3 regions of the Paracoccus sp. pheM1 genome follow, and region 3 is predicted to be linked to each of the others. Evidence: riboswitches for the same ligand, from Rfam matches in the RefSeq annotation. Region 3 holds a riboswitch; each other region holds the start of a gene.
What was found. Region 3 has a riboswitch for cobalamin ahead of KF941_RS11115 (DUF1636 domain-containing protein). Riboswitches for the same ligand answer to the same signal wherever they lie in the genome.
Positions count from the first base shown of each region.

Region 1: another riboswitch for cobalamin. It lies ahead of KF941_RS17580 (ribonucleoside triphosphate reductase); the one in region 3 lies ahead of KF941_RS11115 (DUF1636 domain-containing protein).
Region 2: another riboswitch for cobalamin. It lies ahead of KF941_RS24130 (ABC transporter substrate-binding protein); the one in region 3 lies ahead of KF941_RS11115 (DUF1636 domain-containing protein).

Region 1 is NZ_JAGXCX010000002.1:708,753-716,009, forward strand. It holds gene KF941_RS17565 (alpha-E domain-containing protein) at 1-612, shown strand, start outside; gene KF941_RS17570 (transglutaminase family protein) at 625-1,431, shown strand; gene KF941_RS17575 (proteasome-type protease) at 1,498-2,223, shown strand; cobalamin riboswitch at 2,485-2,698, shown strand; gene KF941_RS17580 (ribonucleoside triphosphate reductase) at 2,898-4,643, shown strand; gene nrdD (anaerobic ribonucleoside-triphosphate reductase) at 4,658-4,840, shown strand; gene KF941_RS17590 (anaerobic ribonucleoside-triphosphate reductase activating protein) at 4,833-5,456, shown strand; gene KF941_RS17595 (TetR/AcrR family transcriptional regulator) at 5,586-6,281, opposite strand.
Region 2 is NZ_JAGXCX010000003.1:281,014-288,270, reverse strand. It holds gene KF941_RS24150 (methyltransferase domain-containing protein) at 1-610, opposite strand, end outside; gene KF941_RS24145 (pseudoazurin) at 626-1,054, opposite strand; gene KF941_RS24140 (ABC transporter ATP-binding protein) at 1,066-1,836, opposite strand; gene KF941_RS24135 (iron ABC transporter permease) at 1,833-2,882, opposite strand; gene KF941_RS24130 (ABC transporter substrate-binding protein) at 2,879-3,886, opposite strand; cobalamin riboswitch at 3,980-4,179, opposite strand; gene KF941_RS24125 (helix-turn-helix transcriptional regulator) at 4,241-5,674, opposite strand; gene aceB (malate synthase A) at 5,809-7,257, shown strand, end outside.
Region 3 is NZ_JAGXCX010000001.1:2,174,663-2,181,919, forward strand. It holds gene KF941_RS11090 (CbtA family protein) at 1-539, shown strand, start outside; gene KF941_RS11095 (hypothetical protein) at 610-1,146, shown strand; gene bluB (5,6-dimethylbenzimidazole synthase) at 1,146-1,769, shown strand; gene KF941_RS11105 (hypothetical protein) at 1,803-3,305, opposite strand; gene cobO (cob(I)yrinic acid a,c-diamide adenosyltransferase) at 3,365-3,976, opposite strand; cobalamin riboswitch at 4,014-4,216, shown strand; gene KF941_RS11115 (DUF1636 domain-containing protein) at 4,292-4,645, shown strand; gene cobW (cobalamin biosynthesis protein CobW) at 4,649-5,683, shown strand; gene cobN (cobaltochelatase subunit CobN) at 5,686-7,257, shown strand, end outside.

The sequences.
Region 1 (7,257 bases), on a different contig from region 3:
CAGGAGCTGCGGGCGCTGGAGCGGCAGCCGCGCGCCCGGCTGGATACCGCCATGCTGACCGATTTCACCACCCGGCACGGCTCGACCGTGCGCGGCGCGATCAATGCGACCCAGCTGCGCAACGACGGCTGGCATTTCGTCAACCTGGGCTATTCGCTGGAACGCGCCGACGCGACCGCGCGGCTGCTGGACGTGAAGTATTTCGTGCTGCTGCCGCGGGTGGAGTTCGTGGGCTCGGGCCTCGACAACTATCAATGGCAGGTGATCCTGCGCGCGCTTTCGGCGCATCGGGCCTTCCACTGGGCCTATGGCGGCGAGGTGACGGCCGGCAAGGTGGCGGATTTCCTGATCCTGAACGGCGAGAGCCCGCGGTCGCTTTTGACCTCGCTTTACGAGGCGGTCTGGCATCTGGACGGCCTGGTGCGCCGCTATGGCGCCGAGGTGCCGGCCAGCGCCTCGGGCCGCGCGCATGAGACGCTGGAGCAGCTGATGGCGCGCGACATCGAGGCGATCTTCGACGAAGGGCTGCACGAGTTCCTGTCCTGGTTCATCAACGAGCTGGCCAGCATCTCGAACGCCGTGCATGACGATTACCTGAGCGGGCGGATGTAGGGGGCAGATGTCATGCGGCTGAAGATCATCCATGAAACCAGCTATTTCTACGATCCGCCGGCGCAGGGGCTGGTGCAGAGCCTGCGCCTGACCCCCTCGGTCCACCAGGGGCAGCGGGTCTCGGGCTGGACCATCTCGGTCTCGGGCGGCCAGCGCGGCGCGAGCTTCCGCGACGGCGCGGGCGACTGGATCGAGGGCTGGACCGTGCGCGGCCCGGTGCAGGAGGTCGTGGTCTCGATCGCCGGCCAGGTCGAGACGCGGGACACCGCCGGCGTGCTGCGCGACCATCGCGAGACCGTGCATCCGCTGGTCTACATGCGCCCGACCGCCGTGACCGGGACCGATCCGGGGCTATGCGAGCTTGCCCGTTCCGTGCAGGGCGAGGATGCGCTGGACCTGGCCCACCGGCTGGCCGAGGCGGTATCGGCCGCCATCGCCTACGTCCCCGGCGTGACCGAGTCGCACACCACCGCCGCCGAGGCGCTGGCGCTCGGCCAGGGCGTCTGCCAGGACCATGCCCATGCGCTGATCGCCTGCGCCCGCGAACGCGGTATGCCGGCACGCTATGTCTCGGGCTATCTGCATTCCAACGCCGGGGGCGAGCCGCATGACGCCGCCCATGCCTGGGCCGAGGTCCATGTCGGCGCCTTGGGCTGGGTCGGCTTCGATGCGGCCAATGCCTGCTGTCCCGACGACCGCTATGTCCGGCTGGGTTCGGGTCTGGATGCGGATGACGCGGCGCCGGTGCGCGGCACCACCTTCGGCACGGGCGAGGAAAGCCTGGACGTGCGGGTGCAGGTCGAGGAGATGGAGCAGTAGCCCTGCCTGTTGCGCCGGGCGCGGGGCGGTCGTATCCCTCGGGGGATTTTGTGCCATGGAACGGTCATGACCTATTGCGTCGGCTTGAAGCTCAACGAGGGGCTCGTCCTGCTCTCGGACACCCGGACCAATGCCGGGCTGGACAACATATCGACCTATCGCAAGATGTTCTTCTTCGAGCAGCCGGGCGAGCGGGTGATCGCGATCATGACCGCCGGCAGCCTGTCGCTGACCCAGACAACCATCGCCCGCCTGCAAGAGGCCATCGAACTGCCCGAGGCCGATGAAGAGACCTCGATCATGCGCGCGTCCACCATGCTGCAGGTGGCGACGATCATCGGCCGGACGCTGAACCGCACCCGGCGCGAGATCGTGGACCAGTGCCGCGACCTGAACCAGCAAGCCAGCGCCAGCATGATCGTCGGCGGCCAGCGCGCCGGCGGCGAGATGCGGCTGTTCCTGATCTATCCCGAGGGCAATTTCATCGAGGCGACCGAGGACACCCCCTTCCTGCAGATCGGCGAGCACAAATACGGCAAGCCCATCCTCGACCGGGTGGTGACGCCCCAGACCTCGCTGGCCGATGCGCAAAAGGCGGTGCTGCTGTCGATGGATTCGACGCTGCGCTCGAACCTGTCGGTGGGGATGCCGCTGGACCTGGCGGTGATCCGCAAGGACGACTGCCGGGTCAGCCACAAGCGCCGCATCCTGGAAGGCGACCCGGCCTTCATGGCCATGTCCGCCGCCTGGTCCGCGGCGCTGCGCGACAGCTTCGTCAAGGTGACGATCTAGCGCCCCTGTCAGCCAGGCTGGCAAAGGCCCATGGCTGGCGGTTCCTGCCCAAGGTCATTCCGGTGCCGGCCCTGCTTGGCCATGGGCACAAAGGCCGGGGGACGACCCGAAGGTCCACGAAGCGCAATCCCGCAACCAGCCCGCCCAGTGCCGTGCCCCGGATCAGGATAGGGCTTCGTGGTCCCTGCCCAGGCGGCCGGACTATCCTGCACAAAATGTCGCAGGTCAATACAACATCTTGACGGATACGGCGTCATCATCCCCATATGTAGGCATCACGGTTCTTTCGGGTCGATCCGGTCCGAAAGCGAAGAGGGAAGCCGGTGCGCCTTTCGGGGCAAGGCCGACGCTGCCCCCGCAACTGTAAGCAGCGAGCCTGCGCCGGATCACGCCACTGGTGCCGCACGGCATTGGGAAGGCCGGCAAGGGCGGCGACCTGCGAGCCAGGAGACCTGCCGTGATGATGACGATGAACCACGGGCGGGGTGTCCCGGCGGTGCGCCTGGCAATGCGGCCTTGTCGCCGCAGGGCTCCATGCGTCCTGGCCTGCCCCGCCCCCAGCAGCACGGGGAACAGATGCAGCCATCCTTCACCACCAGACCTGCCAAGGCCGGCGCCGCCGTCCGCAGCACCGCAAGGGCGGCAGCAAGCCGCAGGCAAGGGAGGGCGCGTTGATGCCGGCGCCGCTTACGTCCCCGCCCATCGCGCCGGCAAGGGATGTCGCCATCGATGTCGCCTCGTCGGTCAACGAATACCTGGACCGCGCCGATTGGCGGGTGAATGCCAACGCCAACCAGGACTATTCGCTCGGCGGGCTGATCCTGAACGTCTCGGGCAAGGTGGTGGCCAATTACTGGCTGTCGCATGTCTATCCGCCCGCCGTGGGCGAGGCGCATCGCCGGGGCGACCTGCATATCCACGACCTCGACATGCTGGCCGGCTATTGCGCCGGCTGGTCGCTGCGCACCTTGCTGACCGAGGGGTTCAACGGCGTCCCCGGCAAGGTCGAGGCCGGGCCGCCGAAGCGCCTGTCCAGCGCCATCGGCCAGATCGTGAACTTCCTGGGCACGCTGCAGAACGAATGGGCTGGCGCGCAGGCCTTCAGTTCCTTCGACACCTATATGGCCCCCTTCATCCGCAAGGATGGGCTGGGCTATGCCGAGGTGCGGCAGGCCATGCAGGAGCTGATCTTCAACCTCAACGTCCCCTCGCGCTGGGGCACGCAGACCCCGTTCACCAACCTGACCTTCGACTGGGTCTGCCCCGAGGATCTGCGCGACCAGGTGCCCGTGATCGGCGGTCAGCCGATGGGTTTCACCTATGGCGATCTGCAGGCCGAGATGGACATGATCAACCGCGCCTATATCGAGGTGATGACGCGCGGCGACGAAAAGGGCCGGGTCTTCACCTTTCCGATCCCGACCTACAACATCACGCCGGATTTTCCCTGGGACAGCGAGAACGCCAAGCTGCTGTTCGCGATGACGGCGAAATACGGCCTGCCCTATTTCCAGAACTTCCTGAACTCGGACCTCAAGCCGAACATGGTGCGGTCCATGTGCTGCCGGCTGCAACTGGACCTGACCGAGCTGCTGAAACGCGGCAACGGGCTGTTCGGCAGCGCCGAGCAGACCGGCTCGCTGGGCGTCGTCACCGTCAACTGCGCGCGGCTGGGCCATCTGCACAAGGGCGACGAGGCCGGGCTGCTGCGGCGCCTGGACGAATTGCTCGACCTGGGCCGCGACAGCCTGGAGATCAAGCGCCGGGTGATCCAGCGGCTGATGGACGACGGGCTGTTTCCCTATAGCCGGCGCTACCTGGGCACGCTGCGCAACCATTTCTCGACCCTGGGCGTCAACGGCATCAACGAGATGATCCGCAACTTCACCGACGATGCGCATGACATCACCACGGGCTGGGGCCATGCCTTCGCGCTGCGGCTGCTCGACCATCTGCGGGCGCGCATCACCGCCTTCCAGGAACAGACCGGACATCTCTATAACCTGGAGGCGACGCCGGCAGAGGGCACCACCTATCGCTTCGCCAAGGAGGACCGCAGGCGTTTTCCCGGCATCCTCCAGGCCGGCACCGAACACGAGCCCTATTACACCAATTCCAGCCAGCTGCCTGTCGGCTTTACCGACGACCCGTTCGAGGCGCTGGAACGGCAAGAGGCGCTGCAGCGCAAATACACCGGCGGGACGGTGCTGCATCTCTACATGGGCACGCAGCTGTCCTCGGCCGAGGCCTGCCGCAAGCTGGTGCGCCGGGCGCTGGAGAATTTCGGCCTGCCCTATATCACCGTCACGCCCACATTCTCGGTCTGCCCCAGGCATGGCCATATCGCGGGCGAACACGCGTTCTGCCCGCGCTGCGACGAAGAGCTAATCGCGAAAAAGCGGCAATCGGCCGCGCATTGAGGAAGGAAAAGACCATGTTCGACGACCGGAAAACCGGACCGGAAGAGATCCTGCTGGCGGATGAGGAACGCCAGCCCTGCGAGATCTGGACGCGGGTGATGGGCTATCACCGCCCGGTATCCTCGTTCAACCGCGGCAAGAAGGGCGAATTCCGCGAGCGGCTGTATTTCAGCGAGCGGCGGGCCGATCTTGGCTGAGATCCGCATCGGCGGCCTGCAGCGCCTGTCCAGCTGCGACTGGCCGGGCGAGCTGGTCGCCACCCTTTTCCTGCAGGGCTGTCCCTGGGACTGCCCCTATTGCCACAACCCGCATCTCATCCCACCCGAGGCCGAGGGGGCGCTGGATTGGCAAGAGGTCCTGGGCTTTCTGGCGGGACGGCGCGGCCTGCTTGACGGCGTGGTGTTCTCGGGCGGGGAGCCGACGCTTCAGCGCGGCCTGCCCGAGGCGTTGCGGGCGGTCCGGGCCCTGGGGTTCAGGACGGGCCTGCACACGGCCGGCCCCTACCCCGCCCGGCTTGCGGCGGTGCTGCCGCTTTGCGACTGGGTCGGCTTCGACGTGAAGGCGCCGTTTTCCGGCTATCGGCGGGTGACGGGCGCAACCGGCAGCGGCGACAGGGCCAGGGAAAGCCTGCGGCTGCTGCTGGCCAGCGGCACGGCCCACCAGGTGCGCACGACGGTCGATCCCACCCTGATCGACGGGGCGGCCTTGGCGCGGATGGGCGCGGAACTGGCGGCGCTGGGTGTCGCCGACCATGTCCTGCAGCCCTGCCGCAGCACCGGAACACCCACGAGCCGTCCGGTGCGCAAGGGCTGAAAGCCGGCCTTGGGGGCCGGCATGCCGTGGCGAAGGAACCGGGGCGGCGTCTCTCAGCCCATGCGGGCAGCGGGCTGGTCTATGCCGACGGTATCGACCGCATCCGGCCGGTGGGCTCGGGCCGAACGGCTATCTTTGCGGCCGGCCGGAGCCGTGCCCGATGCCTTCCTCACCTCCGGCCTCTGCCGATGCGGGTGTCAGCGAAAGCCCGGCGGGCAGGTTGTCCGGTTTCAGATACCCATGGCAAGCAAAATTGATGATGGCCGAGGTGACATCTTCCACCGAATGCCGCCCGCCGGGACGATACCACTTATACATCCAGAGCGTCATCCCCAGAATTATGCTTGCAGCTATATGAGGATCGACATCCACGAAAACCCCCTTTTCGACGCCCTCCCGATATATCTGCTCTACCGTGCGCAGGTATGATTTCTTGACTTCCCGGACCTGGACCAGCGCGCTTTCCGGAAGCTCGGATTCGTTTTCGATATATACGGCAAGGTCGGCCATGTTCGAGGAAAACATGTCGATCCGGCCGCTCATGATCCTGACAAGCTTTTCATGCGGGCCAATATCCATTTCCAGGATTTCATTGAGCTGCGCCGTCGACATCTCCATGAATCTCTGGTGTATTTCCAGAAGGATGTCGGACTTGCTCTTGAACCAGTAATATATCGCGGGCCTGCGCACGCCGAAGTGGTCGGCAACCTCCTGGAGACTGGTGCCGCGATACCCCTTCTTTCGGAACAGATCCGCCGAAACCCGCAAAATTTCGTCCCTGGTCAGGTTGGGTCGCGCATTCGGAGTTCTTGAGATCGGCGTCATGGTCGTGGCTTCTCGTCATCAAGGAATTATTGTTGCTCGTTCATCGCGCGGCCATGATGGCATTTGCCCCATGAGCAGCGCCCATTGATCTTTCGGGCGACAGTTTCCCTGCCGAGCCATGCAACCCCGCTTGAACTGCGCACAGATCGGTTCTCAATCTCGTTTTTCGGACGACGGCTGTCCTGGTTGAACCGCCAGCAATAGGGTCGTTTCGTTCGGTTCACCTTATAACCGTCGAGGATCAGGGGGCCGTTATAAGGAAGGATCACCAGACCGAACCTAACCGCCCGAGGCGCGACTGGCAAGCGCCCAGCCGCCGCGGGGCGGAAGGTCGCGCCGAGGATTTCAGCATCGGAGGCCCGGACGGAGAGAGGTCCCCCTGCGGAATACTATCTAGTGAAAACAGTAAACTAACTTCATGAAGGTCAGTCTTGCGCCACAACATGAGACCTGGGCGGCTCCGCGGCACACGCCCGAAGATTCCGCCCTGCAAAACGATCTTGACACGAATCGAAGCACGCTTTACTTACTAGAAAGTAAGCGCGGGGGAGATGTGGATGAGCCCGCAGGGATAGGCTGCGCCCGGCGGGAAACCGGCCGGATTCTGCGACGGTGAGCAAAATCGCTTCCGGCAGGAAGGCGATCTCTGCAATTCGGAAAGCTAGGCGTATCCTTAAAATGAATGCGCGCCCGACCATTTCGGTTGCGCAGACCGAAAAATACGAGATGGCTTCCCGCGACAACTATGGCGTCATTGGCGCGGAAAGCCGCGCCGTATTCGCATATCGAAGACAAGTACCCGAATGGCCTTGTTCGATAACCCCTCCCTGGGATTGACAGGGAACCTTGCCCACCTTCTTGCTGACGATCGCCGCCGCTTCATGCGAGCGATGTGCTGCATCCTTGATCCCCGCCAGCATTGCCAAAAACCCTGCCTTGCCGGCGCCTTGCCAAATTTACAAAAACGGCATCAAAT
Region 2 (7,257 bases), on a different contig from region 3:
GCAGACCGGCGCCAAAGGGCAGCTGCGCCATGATCCGCCCATGGTCGCGCCATTGCGCCGGCGTCACCAGGCTGTGGCTGTCCTGCATCCTGCCGAGCAGCCGGTCGAGCCGGGGCAGGGCGCGCTCGATCAGGCTTTGGCGGGCATGGTCCCCGTCGATGACCAGAAGCCGCCCGCCGGGCTTCAGGATGCGGAACCAGTCGCCAAGCGCGGCCTGCGGCGCGGGCAGGGTCCACAGCAGGTTGCGCGCGATGATCACGTCGTAGCGGTTGTCCGGCTCCAGCGTATTCTCGGCATCGGCGGCGATGAAGCCGAGGCGGGCGCCGGCCTCTTGCGCCTTGCGGCGCGCGCGCTCGAGCATCGGGCCGGCGAAGTCGAGCCCGGTGACGGCAAGGCCCGCCTGCCGCATCAGCAGCGACATGGCGCCGGTGCCGCAGCCCAGGTCCAGCGCAAGGCGGCCTTCGCCGGGGCCGAGGTGGCGCCGGATCAGCGCCAGCCAGGCGGCGGCCTCGCGCGCGGCCATCAGGCCGTGGCCGGGGCTTTGGTCATAGGTCTCGGCCCGGTGGCTCCAATAGTCGCGGATGTCGTCCTTGACCGAACGGTTCCGCATGGTCCCGGCCGCGGCTCAGTCCGCTTTCCGCCGCTCGAGGATTTCCAGCATCCTCTGGCGAACGGCTTCGGGCAGGTCGTCGGGCAGGTCGGCCTTGGTCGCGGGCCTGTCGCCGACCTGGATCAGCATCGCCATGCCCATGGTGTAATGGGGCGAGCATTTGATGCCCCAGATGCCCTCGGCGTCCAGCGTGACCTCGATTTCCTCGTTGATCTTGCCGATGAATTTCTCGCCACCCTCGGGGATCATGCCGGCGATGGTGGCGGCGTTGTGGCCGGGGTCGGTGGCAAGGAAGCGGACTGTGTCGCCGGGCCGGACCACCAGGTAGTCCGGCTCGAACGGCATCGGGCCGGTGTCGTTGCGGTTGAGCATCCTGACCTCATGCAGTTCGGCCAGGGCGGCGGCGGGCAGCAGGCAGGCAAGAAGCGCGGCGCGAAGCAGCATGGGATGTCCTTTCAGGCAAGGCGTTGGAAGGCGAAGACCGGCCGGCCTCCGCGGGGATGGGGGATGATCTCGGCCTCGACCGCGAAGATCTCGCGGATCAGCGCCGGGGTCAGGATTTCCATCGGCGGCCCCAGCGCCACGCAGCGGCCCGCGCGCAGCACCATGACCCGGTCGCAGCGCAAGGCGTGATGCAGGTCGTGCAGCGCGATGACGGTGGTGACGGAAAGCCGCGCGACCAGGTCGAGGATGGCGATCTGGTGATGGATGTCCAGGTGATTGGTCGGCTCGTCCAGGAGCAGGATGCGCGGCGCCTGGGCATGGGCGCGCGCGATATGGACGCGCTGGCGCTCGCCCCCCGAAAGCGAGGCCCAGTCGCGTCCCGCCATATGCGCCATGTCCACGGCGTCGAGGGCCGCCGCGACGGCGTCGTCGTCCTGGGCACCCCATGGCCGCAGCGGGCCAAGCCAGGGCGTGCGGCCCAGCTCGACCGCGTCGCGCACCGTGATCCGCTCGGCCGTCTCGGCCGATTGCGCGACCAGCGCCAGCCGCCGCGCGATCTGCCGTCGCCCCAGCCGGGCCATGGGCCGGCCCTCCAGCCGGATCTCGCCGCGGTTGGGGCGCAGCAGGCCCGCCATCAGCCCCATCAGCGTCGACTTGCCCGATCCGTTCGGCCCGATCAGGCCCAGGGTCTCGCCCGGATGCAGGCGCAGGCTGATGTCGGACAGGATCTCGCGGCCGCGCACGGCATGGCTGGCGCCGACGGCTTCCAGGATGGGCGTCATCGCTGCCGGCCCCGGATCATGACCACGGCAAAGGCGGGCGCGCCGACCAGTGCGGTGATGACGCCGATGGGCAGCACCTGGCCGGGAATGACGATGCGCGAGACGACGTCGGACAGCACCAGGAACACCGCCCCCGCCAGCGCCGTCGCCGGGACCAGCCTGGCATGGCGCGGCCCGACGAGGATGCGCATCGCATGCGGCACCACCAGCCCGACGAAGCCGATGGCCCCGGCGATCGAGACCATGATCGCCGTCGCCAGCGAGGCCGTGCCGATCAGCAGCGCCTGCGTGCGCCGCAGGTCGATGCCAAGCGACGCGGCGCTTTCCGCCCCGAAGGCGAAGGCGTCGAGCGCGCGCGCATGCCACAGCCCCACCCCCAGCGCCAGCGCCGCCATCGGCACCGCGACCCAGCTGTCCGGCCAGCGCACGCCCGACAGGTTGCCCAGCAGCCAGAACATGATGCCGCGCGCCTGCTCGGCGCTGGCCGATTGCGCGATGATCAGCGCGGTCAGCGCATTGAACATCTGCGAGCCGGCGATGCCCGCCAGGATGATGACCCCGGCGCCGCGCATCCCGGTTCCGCCGCCGGCGGCGCGCGCCAGCGCCGCGACCAGCGCGAAGGCGGTCAGCGCCCCGGCAAAGGCGCCCGCCGACATGCTGAGCAGCCCTGCGCCGATCCCCGCCACCGCGACCGTGACCGCCCCGGTCGAGGCCCCGGCCGAAATCCCCAGCAGATAGGGCTCGGCCAGGGGGTTGCGCAGCAGCGCCTGCAGGATCAGCCCCGACAGCGCCAGGCCTGCGCCGCCGCAGGCCGCGACCACCGCCCGCGACAGCCGGTAATGCCAGATCACGCTGGCGTCGATCGGGTCGAGCGCGGCCGAGCCAAGCCCGGCCTTGACCGCCAGCACCTCGATGACGGTGGCCAGCGGAATGCGCGTCTCGCCCACCGCCGTGCCGAAGAGCAGCGCCGCGACCAGCACGGCGGGGGCCAGCCACAGCCAGCCCCGATTGCGCCCCGTGCTGCGGGTCGCGGCGCGCACCCTCATTGCAGGTCGAACCCGGCCAGCGAGTCCGCCAGCGATTCCAGCGCGTAGATCGCGCGCACCGAGGGGTCCATCGCATTGGCCGGCATGGTCAGGATGCGGTCGTTCTTCACCGCCTCCATCTCGCTTGTCACCGGGTCCGAGGTCAGGAAATCGCGCTTGACGGCGATGTCGTCGGCGGGAAAGCGGCGGCGGTTCATCTCGGCCGCGACGATGAAGGTCGGGCCGGCCTTGGCGATGGTTTCCCAGCCGACGGTCGGCCATTCCTCGGGCGAGGCGACGACGTTCTGCACCCCCAGCTTGGACAGCATCCAGCCCGGCACGCCATTGGCGCCCGCGACATAGGGGTCGATCTCGATCTCGGCCGAGGAATACCAGAACAGGCCCGACACGCCCTCGGGCAGGTCCAGCGCCTGCGCCCGCTCGACCGCCGCCGCCTCGCGCGCCTTCAGGTCGGCGATCACCTCGGTCCCGCGCTCCGATACGTCGAAGATCGCCGCCAGTTCCTCGATGCCCTGGTAAAGCAGCGCGGTGTCGAACAGGACCGAGCGCGCGCCGTCCATGCTTTGCGTATTGTCCTTGCCGACGCATTCGGTCGGCATGATCCAGCTGGGGATCTGCGCGTCGTCGAACATCTCGCGCGTGCCGACCGCGCCCTGCGGGCCGATCATCCATTCATAGGCCGTGACCACCAGCCCAGGCTTCTTGGCCAGCACGCTTTCGAAGCTGGGGGCGTTGTCGGCCAGCCGCTCGACCCTGGCGTCCGCCTCGGCGAATTCGGGCAGGACCGGGTTGATCCACAGCGCCGTGCCCGCCACCTTGTCGGCCAGCCCAAGCATATACAGGATCTCGGTCGTGCTTTGCCCGACGCTGACGACGCTTTCGGGCGCCTTGTCGAAAGTGACCTCGTGGCCGCAGCTGGTCAGGGTCAGCGGGTATTCGGTGCCCGCCAGCGCCATCGGCGCCAGGGTGGACGTGGCGATGATCGCCGTGGTGAGCCTCAGCATGATGTTTCCTTCCGCTACATCATGAACAGGCCGGATGAGCGGATGGAGACCGGGCCAATGCCGGTCGCAACCCCTCCCGAGCCGACCCGCTCGGATTGGTCAAACGTCGTCGGCAGGTCTCCTGACTGGCGGGTCACGGCAGGGATGCGGCCTTCCCATGGCACGGGGCCACAGTGGCGTTCTCGCATCCTGCTCGCCGCCTACAGTTGCGGGGGCAGTTCCGGTTCGGGGCCTTGCGACCCCGGCGGATTCCCTTTCAATTCCTTGCGGAAACCGACGCGCTCTCCCTAGCTGCCGGCGCGGGCGCTGGCAAGCGTCAGCATGGGCGCCCGGCCACGGCCTGCCTGCGGGCGCCTAGCCCTCCTCGAAGCTGAAGATCGCCAGGCTGCGCTCGCGTTCGTTGACGCGCAGCCGGCGGTTGATCGGGGCATGGGCGCGGGCCGAGCAATCCGGCCGCTCGCAGAGATAGCAGTTCAGCCCGATGTCCACCGGCCGGATGCGGTCCAGGTCGATGCCGTCGGCATAGACCAGCCGCGGCGCATAGGCCACGTCGCAGCCCAGCCCGATCGCCAGCCGTTGCGCCGGTGCGCCATGGGTGCCGCCGGCCCGCGCCACCGTGCGCGCGATCGAGAAATAGCTGGCGCCCTCGGGCATGCGGATCACCTGGGTCTGCACCCGGTCCGGCGTCTCGAAGGCGGCGTGGATGTTCCACAACGGGCAGGTGCCGCCGAAGCGCGAGAACGGGAACCGCCCGGCGCTGAAGCGTTTCGAGATGTTCCCGGCCCGGTCCACCCGCACGAAGAAGAACGGGATGCCCCGCGCCTCGGGGCGTTGCAGCGTCGACATGCGATGCGCGGTCTGCTCGAAACTGGCGCCGAAGCGGTGGCCCAGCAGCTCGACGTCGTAGCGCGCCGATTCGCAGGCGGCGAGAAAGCGGGCATAGGGCATCATCAGCGCCGCCGCGAAGTAATTCGCCAGGCTCACCCGCATCAGCGCGACGGCAGGCGGGTCGGCCAGCCCCGCCTCGTCGACCAGCCGGGCGATCAGCGGTTCCTGCTCCAGCCGGGCCAGCAGCACGCCGATCTGGAAGCGGCGGCTGGATTGCGCCAGCAGTTCCGACAGCATCAGCTCGCGCCGGTGCGGGTCGAAGCGGCGCAGCTGCTCGCCCATGACCGGGGCGGGCAGGATGCGCACAGCGATGCCATGCGCGGCCAGCCGGCCGGTCAGGGCCATATGCGGCTCGTTGCGGTGCAGCGCCAGCTCCTCGGCCAGCGCCTCGGCGGCGCGGTCCAGCGCATCGACATGGTTGCGCCGGGCATAGAACCAGCCGCGCACCGCATCGACCGGGCGCGATGTGCCGGCCAGCGCCTCGACCTTGTCGCGGTCGGTCAGCGGGTTGTCGTCGGCCTGCGGCCGCAGCAGCGCCTGGCGGTGGCTGTCGTGCAGCCGCACGAAGGCCGCCGCGATCCGCGGCGAGGCTTGCAGCACCGCCTCGATCTCGGCGCGGGACGGCGCGCCTGCCTCCAGCGCCGGATCCTTCAGCGCCGCGGCGAAATCCGCCGCAAGCTGCGCGTCGGTCGAGGGCGCAAGCTCGGCGATGTTCATGTCATAGACCTCGGCCAGCCGCATCAGGAAGCGCGCCGAGGCCGGGCGCTGGTCGGATTCGATCAGCGTGACATAGCTGGCCGAGACGCCCAGCTCGGCCGCCATCTGCGCCTGGGTCAGCCCCAGCGACTGGCGCAGCACGCGCAGGCGCTGGCCGATGATCAGTTTCTCGCCTCGGGCCATGTGACAAACCTTACAAGTTCTGCGGCTGCACGGTGACAAGACTGACCGCAACACCCGTTGTTTTCAAAGCAATAATGCACATGCAGCATGACATTACTACTGTGACATTACGCCGTGAATCACAGGAGGCCGCCATGCCGCTCGACCGCAATGCCCCACCGCTTCCGCCCGTCGTCCTGCGCGCCGTGCCGGGCGCGGATCATGTCCTGACCCCCGAGGCGCTGGGTTTCGTCGCCGCATTGCAGGCCCGCTTCGGCCTGCGGCTGCATGCGCTGATGGTCGCCCGCGCCCGTCGGCAGGAGCGCATCGACCGGGGCGAGTTGCCCGACTACCTGCCGCAGACGCGCGAGATCCGGCAGGGCATCTGGCAGGCCGCCCCCGTCCCGCCCGCGCTGGAGGATCGCCGGGTCGAGATCACCGGCCCGGTGGATCGCAAGATGATGATCAACGCGCTGAACTCGGGCGCGCGCGTCTTCATGGCCGATTTCGAGGATGCGACCGCGCCCAGCTTTGCCAATGTCATCGCCGGGCAGGCGAACCTGATCGACTATCGCGACGGCACGCTGGAGCACCAGGCGAATGGCAAGAGCTATCGCGTCGGCCCCAACCCGGCGCTGCTGGTCGTCCGCCCGCGCGGGCTGCACCTGCCCGAGGCGAATGTGCTGATCGGCGGCCAGCCGGTCTCGGCGGCACTGTTCGATTTCGGCCTGTCGCTTTATCATTGCGGACGGGCGCTGGCCGCGACCGGGCGCGGGCCGTTCTATTACCTGCCCAAGCTGGAAGCCCATGGCGAGGCGCGGTTCTGGAACGAGGTCTTTGCCTTTGCCCAGGACCGCATGGGGCTGGCGCAGGGCACGATCAAGGCCACGGTGCTGATCGAAACCCTGCCCGCCGCCTTCGAGATGGACGAGATCGTCTGGGAGCTGCGCGACCATATCGCCGGGCTGAACTGCGGCCGCTGGGACTATATCTTCAGCTATATCAAGACCCTGCGCAGCCATGCCGCCTATGTGCTGCCCGACCGGGCGCAGGTCGGGATGGAGGACGCCTTCCTGGCCGCCTATGCCGCCCGCGTGGTCAAGGTCTGCCACCGCCGCGGCATCCATGCCATGGGCGGCATGTCGGCGGCGATCCCCGTCCGGGGCGATGCCGAGGCGAACGAGGCCGCCTTTGCCCGCGTCCGCGCCGACAAGCAGCGCGAGGTCGGCATGGGCTTCGACGGCTGTTGGGTCGCGCATCCCGACCTGGTGCCGGTGGCGCAGGCGGTCTTCGACGCCGCCATGCCCGGTCCGAACCAGATCCGCAAGCCGCGCCAGCAATGGCGGATCGAGCCCGCCATGCTGCTGAAACCGCATCAGGGCCGGATCACCGAGGCGGGCGTGCGGCTGAACATCCAGGTCGCCGTCGAATACCTGGCGCAATGGCTGTCCGGCCGCGGGGCGGTGCCGATCCAGAACATGATGGAGGATGCCGCCACCGCCGAGATCAGCCGCGCCCAGCTGTGGCAATGGCTGCGCCACGGCGCCCCGGTCGCGCTGGAGGGCGGCGGGGAGCGCCGGCTGACCGCCGAATGGCTGGGCGAG
Region 3 (7,257 bases):
ACCAGGACTTGGGGCCCTTCGAATGGACCCGCAACATGCTTTCGGTCCTGTTCACCATGATGGTCTATGCCGGCTACGGGCTGATGCTGGTGGCGCTGATGGCGCTGTCCGAGGCGCAGGGCAACGCGGTCACGGCGCGGCAGGGGCTGCTTTGGGGCCTGGCCGGCTACCTGACCATGCAGCTTGCCCCCGCCTTCGGCCTGGCGCCGGAAGTGCCGGGCGTCGCCGCCGCCGATGTGCAGTTGCGCGCGATCTGGTGGCTGGGCACCGCCGCCGCCACCGGGCTCGCGCTGTGGCTGGTCGCCTTTGGCAAGGGCTGGGCGGCCTGGGGCGTGGCCATCGTGCTGATCCTGGCGCCGCATGTGATCGGCGCGCCGCAGCCCGACAGCTATGCCGGCCCGGTCCCGCCCGAGCTTTCGGCGGAATTCGCCGGGCGCGCCCTGGGTGCCGGCGCCATGGCCTGGGCGCTGCTCGGCCTGCTGGCCGGCTGGTTCTGGCAGCGCGAAAGCCAACGCGCGCCGGTGCCGCAAGCCGCCTGATCCGGGCCGCAACCGTTTCGGCCGGGCGTGCCTGTCGCGCCCGGCCCTTTCATGAAAGCGGGGAAAAGACATGGATCGTTCGATCCCGATGCTGCTGATCGGCCTGATCTTCGGCGGCGGCATGGGCTTCGTCATCGCCGCCGCCAACGGCATCACGCTGGACGGCCACGACCACGGCGCGCATGGCCACGGCACCCAGGCCGCGGCGCATGACCACGGCGCGCCCATCGACCTGCCCGCGGGCAGCGCCACCGCCTCGGCCCGGCTGGAGCCCGACAGCACCGCCGGCTGGAACCTGTTCGTCGAGGCCGAGGGCTTCTGCTTCGCCCCCGAACATGCCGGGCTGGCCGATCGCCGCGGCGAGGGCCATGCGCATCTTTACCTGAACGGCGCCAAGATCGCCCGGCTCTACGGCCCGGCCCATCACCTCGACATGCTCGCCGCCGGCGACCGGCTGCGGGTCGAGCTGAACTCGAACGACCACCGCCCGCTGACCGTGGCGGGCCGGCCGCTCGCCGTGGAACTGACCGTGCCCGACCGCCCGGTCGGCATCCGCGCCGGGGCCGAGGGCCTGCCCGACAGCGCCATTTGCGCCACGCCCCGATGATGCGGTTCGGCCCCGAGGACCAGGCGGCGCTGGACCGCATCCTGTGCTGGCGCCGCGACGTGCGGCATTTCCGCGACGACCCGATCCCCGAGCCGCTGCTGGAGGAATTGCGCGCGGCGATGGAACTGGCGCCCTCGGTCGGCAATGCCCGGCCCTGGCGGGTGATCCGGGTCGAAAGCCCCGATCTGCGCGCCGCGATCCGCGCCGATTTCCTGCGCTGCAATGCCCGGGCCGCCGCACGCTACCAGGGCCGGCAGCGGCAGGAATACGATGCGCTGAAGCTCGCCGGGCTGGACCGCGCGCCGGTCTGGCTGGCCGTCTTTACCGAGATCGACCCGTCCGAGGGCCACGGCCTTGGCCGCGCCACCATGCCGCAGACCCTGCGGCAATCGACGGCGATGGCGATCCATGCGCTGTGGCTGGCGGCACGGGTGCGCAACCTGGGGCTTGGCATGGTCTCGATCCTCGACCCCGCGCGGATCGGCCCGCTGCTGGCGGTGCCCGAAAGCTGGGAGTTCTCGGCGCTGCTCTGCCTGGGCTGGCCCGAGTTCACCGACGACACGCCGCTGCTGCACCGCACCGGCTGGCAGGAAAACACCGCCTCCGGCTGGCAACGGCGCTGAAAGGCCCCGCCGCATCCGGCGGGGCCGCTTGGTTCAGGGCTGCGAGGTGGCCGGGCCCATGGGCTGGCCGTTGACGGTAAAGGGGCCGCCGCCCTCGGGCATCTGGATGTCCCAGACATTCTCGCCGCTCGCGCCGGGCTTGGCCATGGCGCGGGCCATGCGCAGCATCATCAGCGGCTGGGCGGCCTCTTCGGGCGGGGCCGCGGCCAGCGCCGCCTCGACCTTGTCGAGCCCCGTGGCCGAGATCAGCGCCGCGCCGGTGGGCGCCGCGCCCGGACCGGCCGCGATGTCCGCGCGATAGTCGATCTGGTAGCCGTCGCCCTTGATCTGCGACGGCGCAAGCTTCAGGTCGGCCGTGCCGCCAGGCAGCAGCGCCGCCTGCAGCTGTTCGGGCACCAGCCGCGCAAAGGGTTCCTCGGCGGCCAGGTCGAAGCCCTCGATCAGCATCTTCGCCGGCGCCGCCAGGTCGAAGCCCGAGGCGGTGAAATCCAGCGTCACCTCTTGCGGCAGGATCGGCTCGACCCAGGGCGGCAGCACGCCCTCGGGCACGGTCACGCCCAACAGCGCCACCCGTTCGTGCAGCCGGCCGTCGGCGGTGGCGCCGGACAGGCCGACCGTCACCTTGGTCGAGGCAAGGCCGAACTCGCCCAGCGGAGAGCCGATCTTCAGATCATGCAGGACCGCCTCCATCGACAGGTCGTCCCACAGCGGCATGGCGGCGGCCAGCTTGTCGCGCAGCCCGTCCTGCGAGCCCTTGATCAGCTCCTCGGACGGGTGGGCGACGAACCAGGCGAGCAGGGACAGCATGCCTTCGGTGCGCGCGCCGGTGATCTGGCCGCTGCCCTCGTAGCCGGGCGCGGTGATCTGGAAGGTCATCGGCTGGCCGCCCGGACCCATCAGGATCTCCTGCGACTGCTCCAGCCCCTCGGCGGTGAAGCTCATGGCCTGGTCGACGCCGCCGGCCTTGCCGGGCGCGCCGGTCAGCGACACCTCCATCCGCGCCGTGCGCTGGTGATCGCGCGAGACGACCTCGGGCTCGGTCGGGGGCTGTTCGGGCGCGGCTTCGGCGCCGGGCGGCGGCGGGGGCGCATATTGCACCGACTCGATGACGTAATCCGTCATCACCGCCGTCTGTTCGCGGAAACTCATCAGCCCCTCGTCCCAGATGCCGGTGGATTCGACCCTGGTCGTGCCCTTCTGCTCGAACAGGCGCGGCACCACCACCGACCAGCTCAGCACCTGGTCCTCGCTGACGCCCCAGCTGCCGTCGCCATTGTCGGTCAGCCGATAGGTCAGGGCCGAGACGCTGACCTGGGCCTGCTCGGCCGGAACCTGCGCCAGCAGCGGCGCCGGGTCGATCCGCAGTTCATAGCTTTCGCCCTGGGGGGTGACGGCGACCACGCCCTCGGTGCCGCCGAAATAGGTCTGGAAAACGCCGCGCAGCCGCGCGGCCCCCTCTTCGGTGGCGGGCACGGCCCAGGCCGCCGAGACGGGGCAGATCGCCAGCAGCGCCACAAGGCCTTGTCTCGCAAACATGTCCGAACATCCTTTCGAATTCACTGATCCTGCACAAGCGGCAGATGACAGGAAACAGGCTAGAACTCCACCCCCGGTTGCGCCTTGATGCCATCGCGGAAGGGGTGCTTGACCTGTTCCATCTCGGACACAAGATCGGCAAGCTCGATCAGTTCCGGCTTGGCGTTGCGTCCGGTCAGGACCACATGCGTCATCGGCGGCTTTTCGCTGCGCAGGAAATCCAGCACCTCGTCCAGGTCCAGGTAGTCATAGCGCAGCGCGATGTTGATCTCGTCCAGCAGGACCATGCGGATCTGCGGATCGCGGATCAGCTCCTTGGCCTTTTCCCAGCCGGCGCGGGCGGCGGCGATGTCGCGCTCGCGGTCCTGGGTTTCCCAGGTGAAGCCCTCGCCCATGGCGTGGAACTGGCACAGGTCGCCGAAATGCGTGGTCAGCAACCGCCGCTCGCCGGTGTCCCAGGCGCCCTTGATGAACTGCACCACCGCGCAGGGCATGCCATGGGCGATGCAGCGCAGGATCATGCCGAAGCCCGAGGACGACTTGCCCTTGCCCTTGCCGGTATGGACGATGACCAGGCCCTTCTCGCCCTGCTTCTCGGCCATCATCCGGTCGCGGGCGGCCTTGATCCGGGCCATCTTCTCGGCGTGGCGGGTATTGTCGTCGGTCTGCATCGGGCACTCCTTCGCTTGACAAGTCGGGACCGGGCGCGCACAGACGAGAGGCGCTGGTTCCTGTCCTACGACAGGCGAAGAGGGAATGCGACAGGCAACCGCCTGGAAGCAGCCGCCCCCGCGACCGTGACCGGAAAGGTCGCCCCGAGGCCACTGGCGAGACGCCGGGAAGGCGGGGCGGCCGTGGGCCCAGGCCCGAATCCGCAAGCCGGGAGACCTGCCAGCGCGCGAAGGATTGACCGGCGGACGGGGTGTTCCCGCTGGGGCTTGGGCGCTGGTCCCCTGCCTCGTGCCGCCTTGAGGGATGAAGGGCGCATGACCGTCACGCTGCATGTCTGCATCACCTGCCGCGCCGGCCAGCCCGTCCCCGAGGGCGAGCCCGTGCCCGGCGCGCGGCTGCATGACGCGCTGGCGGCCGAAGGCGCCCCCGACGGCGTGCGCATCGTCCCCGTCGAATGCCTGTCCGCCTGCGCCAACGGCGCCGCCATCGCGCTGTCGGCGGCGGGCCGCTGGACCTATGTCTACGGCCGCATGTCGGCCGAGGACGCGACCGAGATCCTGCTGGGCGCCGCCGCCTATGCCCAGGCCCCCGACGGCATCGTGCCCTGGCGCGAGCGCGTCACGATTTTCCGCAAGCGCAGCCTCGCGCGCATTCCCCCGATTGGATAGAAGATGAACGACCTGACCAAGACCCCCGTCACCGTCATCACCGGCTTTCTGGGCGCCGGCAAGACCACGCTGATCCGCCACCTGATGTCGCAGCCGCAGGGCAAGCGGCTGGCGGTGCTGGTCAACGAATTCGGCACCATGGGCGTCGACGGCGAGATCCTGAAGTCCTGCGCCGACGAGAATTGCCCGGCCGAGAACATCATGGAGCTGTCGAACGGCTGCATCTGCTGCACCGTCGCCGACGATTTCATCCCGACGCTGGAACGGCTGATGGCGATGCCGGTCAAGCCCGACCACATCCTGATCGAGACCTCGGGCCTGGCCCTGCCCAAGCCCTTGCTGAAGGCCTTCGACTGGCCGGCGATCCGCTCGCGCATCACCGTGGACGGGGTGATCGCGCTCGCCGATGCCGAGGCGGTGGCGGCGGGCCGCTTCGCCCCCGACGAGGCCGCGGTCGAGGCGCAGCGCGCCGCCGACGACAGCCTGGACCACGAGACGCCCCTCTCCGAGGTGTTCGAGGACCAGATCGCCTGCGCCGACATCGTGCTGCTGTCCAAGGCCGACCTGGCCGGCGAGCAGGGGCTGGCCGCCGCCCGCGCCGTGATCGAGGCCGAGGCGCCGCGCAAGCTGCCGATCCTGCCGCTGACCGACGGGGTGATCGACCCGCGCGTGATCCTGGGCCTGGGTGCCGCGGCCGAGGACGACCTCGCCGCCCGCCCCAGCCACCACGACGGCGCCGACGACCACGAACACGACGATTTCGACTCGGTGGTGATCGAGCTGGCCGAGATCGCCGACCCCGGCGAGCTTGCCGCCCGCATCGAGCGGCTGGCCCGCGAACAGAACATCCTGCGGGTCAAGGGCCATGTCGCCGTCGCCGGCAAGCCCATGCGCCTCTTGGTGCAGGCGGTGGGCGAGCGGGTGCGGCACCAATACGACCGGCCCTGGGGCGACGCCCCCCGCGCCTCGCGCCTGGTGGTGATCGCCGAACATGACGACATCGACGAGGCCGCGATCCGGGCGGTCCTGGCTGCCTGACGATGCATGTCGTCTTCCGCGAAAGCCGTGGGCTGGAAGAGACCGAGGTTCCGACCGACCCCGGCCAAGGCCCCGCCGACCTGGTCGTGCTGTCCTATTCCGACAGCGACCTCGGCGCTTTCGCGGCGGGCTGGCATCGCGCTGCCGGGGGGCTGCCTTCGCTGCGGCTGTGCAACCTCTCGGCGCTGCGGCACCCGGTCTCGGTCGATCAGTATTGCGAGGCGACGCTTTCCGGCGCCCGCGCCGTGCTGGTCCGGCTGATCGGCGGCGAGCCCTATTGGCATTACGGCGTCGCCAGCCTCCAGGATCTGGCCCGCCGCCGCGGGATCGCCCTGGCCTTCCTGCCGGCGGACGGGCGTCCCGACCCGACGCTGGAGCGGTTTTCCACCCTGCCGCTGCCGCTGCTGCATCGGCTGGCGGCGCTTTGCGACCAGGGCGGTGCGGTCGCGGCGCAGATGGCGCTGGCGGAACTGGCCGGGGCCGCCGGCCTGCCCGCCGCCCCGGTCCAGGGGCAGGCCGCGATCCCGGACTTCGGTTTCTACGATCCCGACCGCGGCGTCATCGACCGCCCCCGGCCCGACCCCGAACCCGGCGTGCTGGTCAGCTTCTATCGCAGCTACCTGACCGCGGCCGACCTGGCGCCGGTGGACGCGATGATCCGCGCCCTGCGCACGGCCGGCTTTGCCGCGACCGGGGTCTTTGCGCCCTCGCTCAAGGCGCCGGGCTTTGCCGACTGGCTGGCGCCGCACCTGCCCGGCCTTGTCGCGGTGGTGAACCTGACCGCCTTTTCCGCCCGCGACGATGCCGGCGCCACGCCCTTCGACGGCACGGATTGCCCGGTCTTCCAGGTGGCGCTGTCCACCGCGCCCCGCGCCCTCTGGGCGGCCGAGGATCGCGGGCTTTCCGCCGCCGACCTGGCGATGCATGTCGTGCTGCCCGAGGTGGACGGCCGCATATTCCTGGGCGCGATCAGCTTCAAGGAACCGCAAGAGCGCGACCCCGACCTGCAACTCGCCCGCGTGATCCATGCCCCCGACCCGGACCGCATCGAGGCGGCGGTGGCGCGGATCACCGCCTGGCACCGGCTGCGGCAGGCGACACGCCGCGCGGTGGTGCTGTCCACCTATCCCGGCAAGGCGCATCAGCTGGCCCATGCGGTCGGACTGGACGCGCTGGCCTCCTGCGGCGCGATCCTCGGGCTTCCCCATGACGACCTGGGCCGGCAGCTGACCGCCGAGCGCATCCACTGGCCGCTCTCGGACTACCGGCAAGCGCTGGCCCGCCTGCCGCAACGCCTGCGCGACGACCTCGCCGCCGCATGGGGCGAGCCCCCCGACGGCTTCCGCTTCGCCGCCCTCCGCCACGGCGCCGACCTGATCGCCCTGCAACCAGAACGCGGCGAGGCAAAGACCCGCGCCGACGACTACCACGACCTGACGCGCACCCCGCGCCATGAATATGTCGCCTTCTACCTGTGGCTGCGCACGCAGGCGGACGTGCTGATCCACATGGGCGCGCATGGCACGCTGGAATGGCTGCCCGGCAAGTCGGTTGCCCTGTCGGGCGAATGCTGG